Regions from separate parts of the Janthinobacterium sp. HH106 genome, predicted to be linked through region 2. Evidence: predicted binding sites of a transcription regulator. Region 2 holds the regulator's gene; each other region holds the start of a gene.
The links. The regulator sigma-54, encoded in region 2, starts transcription at its own class of promoters, with help from an activator protein. The targets are predictions, from matches to a motif close to TGGCANGNAANCTGCTTT.
Positions count from the first base shown of each region.

Region 1: a site for sigma-54 is predicted at 2,327-2,344, ahead of adh (aldehyde dehydrogenase). Genes of this name have one in related genera too.
Region 3: a site for sigma-54 is predicted at 1,692-1,709, ahead of prpB (methylisocitrate lyase). Genes of this name have one in related genera too.

Region 1 is NZ_LRIC01000023.1:9,548-13,518, reverse strand. Features, by position in the region: gene JAB8_RS11140 (methanol/ethanol family PQQ-dependent dehydrogenase) at 1-224, opposite strand, end outside; gene JAB8_RS11135 (DUF779 domain-containing protein) at 276-665, opposite strand; gene adh (aldehyde dehydrogenase) at 721-2,241, opposite strand; gene JAB8_RS11125 (beta-propeller fold lactonase family protein) at 2,494-3,450, opposite strand; gene JAB8_RS11120 (TonB-dependent receptor) at 3,655-3,971, shown strand, end outside.
Region 2 is NZ_LRIC01000073.1:80,865-84,835, forward strand. Features, by position in the region: gene lptC (LPS export ABC transporter periplasmic protein LptC) at 1-139, shown strand, start outside; gene lptA (lipopolysaccharide transport periplasmic protein LptA) at 165-746, shown strand; gene lptB (LPS export ABC transporter ATP-binding protein) at 746-1,501, shown strand; gene JAB8_RS27095 (RNA polymerase factor sigma-54) at 1,506-2,984, shown strand; gene raiA (ribosome-associated translation inhibitor RaiA) at 3,054-3,413, shown strand; gene JAB8_RS27105 (enoyl-CoA hydratase/isomerase family protein) at 3,545-3,971, shown strand, end outside.
Region 3 is NZ_LRIC01000026.1:29,011-32,981, reverse strand. Features, by position in the region: gene prpC (2-methylcitrate synthase) at 1-663, opposite strand, end outside; gene prpB (methylisocitrate lyase) at 742-1,629, opposite strand; gene JAB8_RS11970 (hypothetical protein) at 1,959-2,207, opposite strand; gene JAB8_RS11965 (hypothetical protein) at 2,332-2,568, opposite strand; gene JAB8_RS11960 (MBL fold metallo-hydrolase) at 2,747-3,604, shown strand.

The DNA.
Region 1 (3,971 bases), on a different contig from region 2:
TGTTTTTCGCCGCCAAACGAGAACGACCAGGCCGGCACCAGCTTGGCCACGGTGTTGTCATTGATCTGCGTCAACGGCGAATAGCGCTGGCCCTGCGTGCCCATGCCGAACGACAGCACGCTGGACGGATTCTTCGCCGTGCTGTCGAGCATGGCGGTGGTGACATTGCCCACGTCGGCCGCCTGGGCCAGCGATGCCAAGCCCAAACCGATGAGTATCCCCATGATGTTTTTCTGCACAATCATCTCCCTCTGTTTTATTAGTATGTGTGTGTATCAAGTCTTGCGGTGTTCATGCGGCTGGGCATGCAACAAGGCGCACTCTTCATCGGTGAACAGGCGCGAGCGCGTCAAAAAGCGCTTGCCCGTGCCGTTGTCGAGTGAAAACATGCCGCCATTGCCATCGACCACATCGATAATCAACTGGGTATGCTCCCAGTACTCGAATTGCTCGAGTCCCATGTAGAACGGTGCGCCATTCAAATTGCCGAGATAAATGTCGGTATCGCTGACATCGAACTCGCCCAGCGCGTAGCACATGGGCGCACTGCCGTCGCAGCAGCCGCCCGACTGGAAAAACATCAGCGGGCCGTGACGCTGGCGCAACTTGTCCATCATTTCCAGCGCCGCATCGGTGGCGACCACCCTGGCAATTGCTGCACTCATGGCATCCCTTTCTGCGCGCCGCGCCTGGACTACGGGCGCGGCGCCTGTTGCCGGTTTAGAAGAAGCCCAGCGCTTTCGGGCTATAGCTCACCAGCAAGTTCTTCGTTTGCTGGTAGTGGTCGAGCATCATCTTGTGGTTTTCGCGGCCGATACCCGATTGCTTGTAGCCGCCGAACGCGGCGTGGGCCGGATACAGGTGGTAGCAATTGGTCCACACGCGGCCCGCCTGGATGGCGCGGCCCATGCGGAAGGCGCGCGAACCGTCACGCGTCCACAAGCCGGCGCCCAAGCCGTACAAGGTATCGTTGGCAATCGCCAGCGCTTCAGCTTCATCCTTGAAGGTGGTCACGGACACGACCGGTCCAAAAATTTCTTCCTGGAAGATGCGCATCTTGTTGTGCCCCTTGAACACGGTCGGACGCACGTAATAGCCGCCTTCCAGGTCGCCCGCCTGCGTGTTGCGCTCGCCGCCAGCCAGCACTTCGGCGCCTTCCTGGCGGCCGATGTCGAGGTAGGACAGGATTTTTTCCAGCTGCTCCTGCGACGCTTGGGCGCCGATCATGGTGGAAGAATCGAGCGGATTGCCCTGCTTGATGGCGGCCACGCGCTTCAGGGCCCGTTCGATGAATTTCTCGTAGATCGATTCCTGGATCAGCACGCGCGATGGGCAGGTGCACACCTCGCCTTGATTCAGCGCGAACATCGCAAAGCCTTCCAGGCACTTGTCGAAATACTCGTCGTCCGCATCCATCACGTCTTCAAAGAAGATGTTCGGCGATTTGCCGCCCAGCTCCAGGGTGACGGGAATCAGGTTTTGCGCCGCGTAGCCCATGATCAGGCGGCCCGTGCCCGTTTCGCCCGTGAAGGCGATCTTGGCGATGCGCTTGCTCGAGGCCAGCGGCTTGCCCGCTTCCAGGCCGAAACCGTTGATGATGTTCAACACGCCCGGTGGCAGCAGGTCGCCGATCAGCTCGATCAACACCATGATGGAAGCGGGGGTCTGCTCGGCCGGTTTCAGGACGACGCAATTGCCGGCGGCCAGGGCTGGCGCCAGTTTCCACACGGCCATCAGAATCGGGAAATTCCACGGAATGATCTGGCCCACGACACCCAGCGGCTCGTGGTAGTGGTAGGCATAGGTTTCCGCATCGATTTGCGCGACGGAACCTTCCTGCGCGCGGATGCAACCGGCGAAGTAACGGAAATGGTCGATGGCCAGCGGAATGTCCGCGTTCATCGTTTCGCGGATCGGCTTGCCGTTATCGATCGTTTCCGCCGTCGCGATCAAGCTCAGGTTCTGTTCGATGCGGTCGGCGATGCGGTTCAGGATGTTGGCGCGCTCGGCGGGCGAAGTCTTGCCCCAGGCCTCCTTGGCGGCATGCGCGGCATCCAGCGCCAGCTCGACGTCTTCCGTCGTGGAACGGGCGATTTCGCAAAACGGCAAGCCCGTGATCGGCGTAATGTTAGGAAAGTATTCACCTTTTACTGGTGCAACGAATTTGCCGCCGATGTAATTGTCATAGCGTTGTTTGAAGGGATTGGCTACGCCCAGTTTGCTGATGTCTGCGAGATTCATGTCGTCCTCTATCGGGTTAATTAGAATGGAGTTACTTAATTAAAATCAAACGTCCTGGTACAGATGGGGTGAGTACACCGAGTCTTCCGCAAATGCCGTGCCAGCTCGCCATCCCCCTACCCAACTTAGCGGGTTTTACCTCTGTTGCAAGGGCCTGGTGGCGATATCGGCGGGTTCAATTGCTGCCGTAGCGCCCCATCGCCGCTGCACAATGGAACAGGTGTACCAGACTGGAACACCTGCCCTGTACCACTACCGAATCACCACGCCCCACGGCAATTCACCGACGGCAATATCGGCCAGCTTGCGCGCGCTGGCCGTGTCGATGACGGAAACGCTGTTCGAGCGGCCATTGGCCACGTACAGCTTGGCGCCGTCGGGCGTGATGGCCATGTTCCACGGACGCTTGCCGACTGGAATGGTGGCCGTCACCTGGTTGCTGGCCGTATCGATCACCATTACCGTGCCGTCGATACCGTTCGAGACATATACCTGCCTGCCGCCGGGATGGACGGCGATGCCATTCGCATTCTTGCCGGCGGGAATGGTTGCGACGGCCTTGCGCGCGGCCATGTCGATCACATAGACGGCATTGACCAGTTCGCACGCCACATAGGCGCGGCCCGAGTCCGGACTGAAACCGATGCCGCGCGGACGCAGTCCCACGGCGATGGAAGCCACCTGGCGGCGTTGCGCCACATCAATGACGTCGACTTGCTCGGCCTCTTCCGCACTGACCAGCAGCCAGCGCCCATCGGGGCTGAACACGGCATGTTCCGGGTTGCGTCCCTGCACCTTGATATCGGCAAGCAAGACGCCAGTGTGGCCATCGAGCAAGGCCACGCTATTGTTTTCCTCGACGGCCACGGCCACGTGACTGCCGTCCCGGGAGGCGCTGACGCCTTCGGGCGACTTACCCAGCGCTACGCTGCGCACGGGCACGCCGGTCACGTTATCGATCAGCAGCAAGGCGCTGCTGGCCGCATCCGTGACAAACAATTGCCGTCCGCTGGGGTCGGCGGCGATGCCGCGCGGCCGCTTGCCGGCCGCGATCTGGCGCACGACCTGGTCGGTCGCCGTGTCGATCACGCTCACGGTGCCCGATTTTTCATTGGGGACATAGGCAAATGGAGCGGCCTGGACGGCGGTGCTGGCGAGCGCGGGCAGCAGCCAGCACACCTGGAGAAAGCGCGAGAAGAAGTTGGGCATAATCACCTTTTCAATGGCAAAACACAGGAAAAGCGCACGCTAGCGGCGCATCTGATAATTGCTGCATGCAAACGCCGTGCCACTGACACGCGTATAATTTCCGCCCACCAATGGAGACATGGCAGGCATATTGCTTGATACAACTATGCAGACCTGCGCCGCGCACGCGACCAAGCAGGCTTTTATTCACATTGGAGAATCCGCATGCAGCATCGTTTCCGCCTGAACACCATCGCCAGCCTGTTTGTCGCCGGCAGCGCCACCCTGGCCCCCCACGTTTTCGCCGCCGAGTCCGCTGACTTGGCCGCCGGGCAACTCATGGATACGGTGGTCGTCAGCGGCAGCCGCATCGCCCACCCCAGCCAGGAAGTGCCGGCCTCGATCGACGTCGTCGACAGCGCCCGCATCCAGGAGGGTCAAATCCGCGTCAATGCCTCGGAAGCGCTGGCCGCCGTGCCGGGCCTGGTCGTGCAGAACCGCCAGAACTACGCGCAGGACTTGCAGATCTCGTCGCGCGGCTT
Region 2 (3,971 bases):
TGTCGATATCCTGACGGGCGCCTCGCGCATCAATGGTATCGGCATGAAGGCCAATAACGCCACCGGCGTGGTGGAAGTGCAGAATGCCTTGCGCATGGTACTCCCGCCGAAACCGCGCCCGGCCGCGGCGGCAAAATGACAGAATGAAACAAGGAAACCATACTATGAAGAACATCTTGCTGTTGAGCGTATTTTCTCTGGCCCTCATGGGCGTGGCGCATGCCGAGAAGGCCGATTCCGAGAAGGAAGCCGTCATCACGGCGCGTAGCGGCCACGTCGATGACGTCAAGCAGATTCGTACCCTGACGGGCGACGTCGTGCTGGTCAAGGGCACGCTGACCATGAAGGCGGGCCGGGCCCTGATCACGGAAGACCCGCAAGGCTACCAGTTCATCACCTTCTGGGCCGATCCCGGCAAGCTGGCCACGTTCCGCCAGAAGCGCGATGGCGCCGGCGACCTGTGGGTCGAAGGCGAAGCGGAGCGCGTGGAATACGACAACAAGACGGAAGTGGTGAAACTGTTTTCCAAGGCCAAGCTGACGCGCCTGGAAGGCACGAAAGTGACCGACGTGGCCAATGGCGCCTTCATCTCGTATGACAGCCGCAAGGAAGTATTCAAGATGGAAAATTCCGACAGCGGCACCAGCACCTCCGACGGCGGCAGCGTGCGCATGGTGATCCAGCCGAAGACCAAGGCGCCCGCGGCGGAGAAAGCGCCTGCCACACCTGTGCCAGGAACGAAATAATGGACAATACCCGTTGCGGCAGCACCCTGATCGTTCGCGGACTGCAGAAAACCTATGGCAAGCGGCAAGTCGTGCATGATGTCTCGCTGCAAGTCGAATGCGGCGAAGTGGTGGGGCTGCTGGGCCCGAACGGCGCAGGCAAGACCACCTCGTTCTACATGATCGTCGGCCTGGTGCCGTCGGATGGCGGCAGCATCGACATCAGCGGCGTGGACATTTCCAGCCTGCCGATCCACCGCCGCGCACAGATGGGCCTGTCGTATCTGCCGCAGGAGGCGTCCGTGTTCCGCAAGCTGACGGTGGAAGACAATATCCGCGCCGTGCTGGAAATCCAGACCGTCGAAGGCCGTCCTTTGAAGAAGGCCGAGATCGAGGAACGCCTGGATAAACTGCTGGCCGACTTGCAGATTGAAAAGTTGCGCGAGAACCAGGCGCTGTCCCTGTCGGGCGGCGAGCGCCGCCGCGTGGAAATCGCCCGCGCCCTGGCCACCGATCCCCGTTTCGTGCTGCTCGACGAACCGTTCGCCGGCGTCGACCCGATCGCCGTGATCGAGATCCAGCGCATCGTGCGCTTCTTGAAGGAGCGCAATATCGGCGTGCTGATCACCGATCATAATGTGCGCGAGACGCTGGGTATTTGCGACCGTGCCTACATCATCAACCAGGGCTCGGTACTGGCGTCGGGACGCCCCGACGACATCATCGCGAACGAGTCGGTACGCCGGGTCTATCTGGGCGAACACTTCCGCATGTAAGCCAATGAAACAATCATTGCAGCTGCGCACTTCGCAGCACCTGGCACTGACGCCGCAGTTGCAGCAATCGATACGCCTGTTGCAATTGTCTACTCTGGAATTGCACCAGGAACTCGAGCAACTGCTGACGGACAATCCCTTGCTCGAGCGCCTCGACGATCCGCTCGACCGTTCGCTGCGCCTGCTGTCCGACGGGGCCTTGAGCTCCACGGCCGCGCCGGCCGAAGCGCCGCCCCAGCCGCCAGGCCAGGAGGCGCCCGCGGCGCCGGCCGAAGCGGAAACCTTTGACGGCGAGGCGGGCGAGGGCCCGGCCGCCGCGGATGGCGGCGACAGCGACTGGAGCGAGGCGAGCCGGGGCAAGGCGCCCGACGACGAAGATTCCCGCCCGCAACTGGAGGCCCATCACTGCACCCTGCGCGAACACCTGATGGAGCAGATGCGCGTGACGGTGCTCGAATTGCGCGACCGCGCGCTGGTCGAGCTGATCATCGACGCGCTCGACGACAATGGCTACCTGGAAGAGTCGCTCGACGACATCCTGGCGCGCCTGCCGGAAGAGCTGGAAATCGATGCCGACGAGATGCGCACGGCCTTGTCGCTGCTGCAAAGTTTCGATCCACCGGGCGTGGGCGCGCGCAATGCGTCCGAATGCCTGGCGCTGCAAATCAAGCGCTTGCCGCACATCGCCATGGTGACGCGGCGCATGGCCCTCGTCATCGTGGAAAAGCACCTGGCCTGGTTTGCCCAGCGCGATTTCAACAAGCTGAAAAAAGCCCTCGATTGCGACGATGAAGACTTGCGTGAAGCGCAGACGGTAATTCGCCAGTGCAACCCGCATCCGGGCGCCGTGTTCGCTGCGGACGTGTCCGATTACGTGGTGCCCGACGTCGTCGTCAAGCGCGCGCGCAATGGCTGGCAAGTGACCCTGAACAACGACGTCATGCCGCGCCTGCGCGTCAATGCCATGTACGCCAACTTGCTCAAGCAGGGCAAGGGCGAGGGTGCCATGGGTGCACAGTTGCAGGAAGCCAAGTGGCTGATCAAGAATATGCGCCAGCGCTTCGACACGATTCTGCGCGTGGCGCAGGCGATAGTAGAAAGACAAAAGAACTTTTTCTCGCATGGGGCTGTTGCCATGCGCCCCCTTGTGCTCCGTGAAATAGCTGATACACTGGGTTTACACGAGAGTACTATCTCGCGGGTAACAACTCAAAAGTACATGCTGACCCCGCACGGCATGTTCGAGTTGAAATATTTCTTTGGTAGCCACGTCGCCACCGAAGCGGGGGGCGAAGCGTCATCGACGGCGATACGGGCATTGATCGTGCAACTGACAGGAGCAGAAGACCCTAAAAATCCTTTATCCGACAGTAAGATTGCGGACATGCTGGGGGAACAAGGCATGGTGATTGCGCGACGTACTGTTGCCAAATACCGGGAAGCGTTAAAAATTCCGCCAGTGAGCCTGCGTAAGTGTTTGTAAGTTTTTTTCGGTTCCTCTGCGGGCCGGATACGATGGACCGCACGAACCCGATCATCTTTAGGAGTGTGTATGAATCTCACCATCAGCGGACATCATATCGAAGTGACACCAGCCATCCGTGAATACGTACAAACGAAGCTGGAGCGCGTGAAACGTCATTTCGATCAAGTTATCGATATCGCCGTGATTCTGACCGTCGACAACCTCAAAGAGAAAGAAAAACGCCAAAAGGCCGAAGTCAACCTGCGTCTGAGTGGCAAAACTGTCTATGTGGAAAGCCTGGCACACGACCTGTATGCCGCGATCGATACCCTGATCGACAAGCTCGATAGGCAAGTGATGAAATACAAAACCAAAGTGCAAGGGCACGGTAAAGAGGCGATCAAGCATCTGCCAGACAGTTCGGAAGAAGAATTCGCCCCCGCCTAAGCGGCCCGCGACTTTCAACCGGCTGTGATCAACTAAGGGCGCACATTGCGCCCTTTTTTGCGTCCAGCGAAACGCAATGTTCGCCGCGCAGGCGCTAGAATGTTTGCACTTTCACTTCTTTCCTGCCTGCCATGAGCGACCTCGTCCAGATTTCCATCCGCCACCGCACGGGCCACATCGTGCTCGACCGTCCGAAAGCCTTGAATTCCCTGTCGCTGGAGATGGTGCGCGCCCTGAGCGCGGCCTTGCTGGCATGGCGCGACGATCCGCAGGTGGACGCCGTGGTGATCCGCTCCAGCAGCGAAAAAGCCCTGTGCGCGGGTGGCGACATCCGTTTCTTTTACGATGCGGGCCTGGCCACGCCGCAGGGCGGCAGCGCCTTGCTGGAAGATTTCTTTACGGAAGAATATGCTTTAAATCATTTGATCCATTTTTATCCGAAACCGTATATCGCCGTCATGGATGGGGTGGTGATGGGCGGCGGCATGGGCGTGGCGCAAGCGGGGCCCGGCAACCGCCTGCGCATCGTCACGGGCCGCACGCGCATGGCCATGCCGG
Region 3 (3,971 bases), on a different contig from region 2:
GGCGCCCGTGATGGCCGAGTGGATGTCGGAACCCGTGCCGGCGATGACGCGGCTGGTGAAGGTCGAGGCATTGAATTCGTGTTCCGCGTACAGGATCAGCGACGTGTGCATGGCTTTTTCCCACGACGCCGACGGTTTTTCGCCATGCAGCAGGTGCAGGAAGTGGCCGCCGATCGAGTCGTCGTCCGTTTCCACTTCGATGCGCTTGCCGTTATGGCTGTAGTGGTACCAGTACAGCAGCATGGAGCCAAACGACGCCATCAGGCGGTCGGCGATGTCGCGCGCGCCCGGCGCGTTATGGTCGTCCTTTTCCGGCAGGGTGCAGCCGAGCACGGACACGCCCGTGCGCATCACGTCCATCGGGTGGGCGGCGGCCGGCAGCGCTTCCAGCGCCGCTTTCACTGCCGACGGCAAGCCGCGCAAGGACTTCAGCTTGGCCTTGTAGCCTTTCAGTTCCGCCAAGGTCGGCAGCTTGCCGTGCACCAGCAAATAGGCGATTTCCTCGAACTCGCAGCTGTCGGCCACGTCCAGGATGTCGTAGCCGCGGTAATGCAAATCGTTGCCGGTCTTGCCGACCGAGCACAGCGCCGTGTTGCCGGCGGTGACGCCGGACAGGGCGACGGATTTTTTAGGCTTGAAAGTGGCGGCTTGCGGTGCGGTCATTGTGTTCTCCAGATTGAATAGTCTCGGGTGCGTCACTGCGGGACCGGCATGCGGTCCCTGCTTTTTGCTTATTTCTGCTTATTTCTTTTGCGCGGCGAACAGCGCGTCGAGTTTTTGCTCGAAATCATGGTAGTTGATCGATTCATACAGTTCCATGCGCGTCTGCATGGTGTCGACGACGTTCTTTTGCGTACCGTCGCGGCGCAGCGCCTGGTAGACGTTTTCCGCCGCCTTGTTCATGGCGCGGAAGGCCGACAACGGGTACAGGGCCAGGCCCACGTGGGCGCTGCGCAGCTCGTCCAGCGTGAACAGCGGCGTGGAACCGAATTCCGTGATGTTGGCCAGGATCGGCACGTTGACGGCCTTGGCGAACGTGGCGTACATGTCCAGGTCCGTGATGGCTTCCGGGAAGATCATGTCGGCGCCCGCTTCGACGCAGGCGACGGCGCGCTCCAGTGCCGCTTCCAGGCCATCGACGGCCAGCGCATCGGTACGCGCCATGATGACGAAATTCGGGTCCGTGCGCGCATCGACGGCCGCTTTGATGCGGTCGACCATCTCTTCCTTGCTGACGATTTCCTTGCCCGGACGGTGACCGCAGCGCTTGGCGCCCACCTGGTCTTCGATGTGCAGGCCGGCCGCGCCGAACTTGATCATCGATTTCACCGTGCGCGCCACGTTGAAGGCTGAGGCGCCGAAGCCCGTGTCGGCGTCGACCAGCAGCGGCAGATCGCACACGTCGGTGATGCGGCGGATGTCGGTCAGCACGTCGTCCAGGCTGGAAATGCCCAGATCGGGCAAGCCCAGCGAGCCGGCCGCGACGCCGCCGCCGGACAGGTAGATGGCCTTATAGCCGGCGCGCTTGGCCAGCAAGGCGTGGTTGGCGTTGATGGCGCCGACGACTTGCAACGGGGATTCTTCCTGGACGGCCTTGCGGAATGCGGCACCTGCGGAGTATTGAGTCATGTGTTCACCTTATGGGTTTCGGACGGTCCCGAATGTTTCACGGAGTGGCTATGAACATTGATATTGCAAATGCCGTGCCAGCACCATGCGCTCGCGCGGAAAATGCACCACGGCACAGTGAAAACCAGGGAAATGGCCACGCATCGGCGCTGCACGCGTTGTCACGCCAGGGAACAGCGATGTCACGATTCAGGCCAATGATGTTTCAAATATGTTTCAATCATTCCATTTGAAACATTGAAACATGAAACATATGAGACTGCCACCGGCGACGCGCATAAAAAAACAGCCGGCGGGCGCCGGCTGCAGGTTTGCTGGAAATTCAAGGACTAGGCCAGCCGCACCAGCGGATTGGCGATGATGTTGTCGATCTGGCGCACGGCTTCTTCGCAGGCGGCGGCAATGGCGCCCTCCTCGTCGTCGCGCACGAATTGCATGGTCGAGCCTTCGAACACCTCCAGGCCTTCCGCCGTGGCGCGTTCAATGTCGCAGCTGGCCGACCATTTGCCATCGGTGGTGGGCACGGCCAGGGGAACGATTTCCCAGCCTTTATAGTGAATTTTAGAACTGCTATTCATGGGGTGCCTCCTTGGTGACTGACTCAATACTGGAAATCGTAGCATGAAGCGGCACCGCTAGCGACGTGTTTCACGCGCCGGCGCGCGGTCAGGCCGACTTTCAGGCTAAACGATTTACGCTGGCTCAAGGACGCAGCAGATTATCCACTTCCGTCCTGGCCACTTCCAGGCCCGCCGTGCAAGCGGTCTCGGGCGCCGCGTAGCCGCCCAGGGTACGGCTGCGCGTGATCGCCTGCGCTTCCGGCTCACCGTCGCGCTGCAGGCGGTAGGTAAAATCCCATAAATCGTCGTTATCTTTTTGCGGGGTCACGGAAATCGTAAAACCGCGGTACTGTTCGCTGCGTGCAGTGATATCGTTCATGAATTCCTCCTTGGAAGAATGAGGTTACCATGCTGCAAGCGCGAGCGTGCGCACGGCTGCGACGGAGGCATGCATGCCCGCTTATCTGTTTTTCGCATGTCAAATGTCAATTTGCAGCATTTTTTTAGCGAACTCTGGCGATATAATGCCATTCCCTTGCCCGTCCCTTGCCGCCGCGATGACTCCACAAATCCAAGCTTTCTTCGACCCGACCACCGCCACCGTCACCTACGTTGTCTACGAAGCGGATGGACGGGACTGCGCCATCATCGATTCCGTGCTCGATTACGACCCGAAGGCGGGCCGCACTTCAACCGCCTCGGCCGACAAGGTGATCACCTTCGTGCGCGAACACGGCTTGCAGTGCCGTTGGCTGCTGGAAACCCATGCGCACGCCGATCATCTTTCCGCCGCGCCCTACCTGCAACAGCAGCTGGGCGGCGACGTGGCCATCGGCGCCGCCATCCAGACGGTGCAGCAGGCCTTCGCCGCCGTCTACCACCAGGACGGCGCCAGGGCCGACGGCTCGCAGTTCGACCAGCTGTTCGCGCCCGACCAGGTGTTTCATATCGGAAAACTGGAAGTACGCGCCCTGCACGTGCCCGGCCACACGCCGGCCGACCTGGCGTACCAGATCGGCGACGCCGTTTTCGTGGGCGACACCTTGTTCATGCCGGACGTAGGCTCGGCCCGCTGCGACTTCCCCGGCGGTTCCGCTACCCTGCTGTACCGCTCCGTGCAGCGCTTGCTGGCGCTGCCGCCGCAGACGCGGCTGTTCATGTGCCACGACTACCCGCCCAACGGCCGCGCGCCGCGCTGGGAAGTGACGGTGGCGGAACAGCGCGCAAGCAACATCCATTTGCGCGACGGCATCACGGAAGAACAATTCGTGGCCATGCGCACGGGCCGCGACGCCACCCTCGACATGCCGACCCTGATCCTGCCCGCCATCCAGGTCAACATCAACGCGGGCAAGCTGCCCGAGCCGGAAGACAATGGCGTGCGCTACCTGAAGATTCCGCTCAACGCGCTGTAATTTCGCGGGGCCACGCTCCGCCCCCTCCCTCCCGCCTCATCGCACCTCCCCCTGGCGCCGCCTGCCCGCGCGCCAGCGCGGCATGCGCCGCTGCCTCCCCAAGCATCAGGAATCGTGAGCCGCACGCTCAGTATTTACGATTTGCTTCGTCCTTCGTGGCGGCTTATCGTGTATCCGCAATTGCCTGGCCCTGCCTTCCGGGAGCCCGGGCACTTGCCAGCCGGCGCCGGCCCTGTTGCCATGCGCTCCACTTTCCCCCTTCCTTTGCCTGGACAGGCACCACGATGACTTACTTGACCTATGCCAGCCCCCTGCCGCCTGCGCCGCCCTTGCGCCGCATCGATGCCGCCGCAGCCAGCCAGTCCGA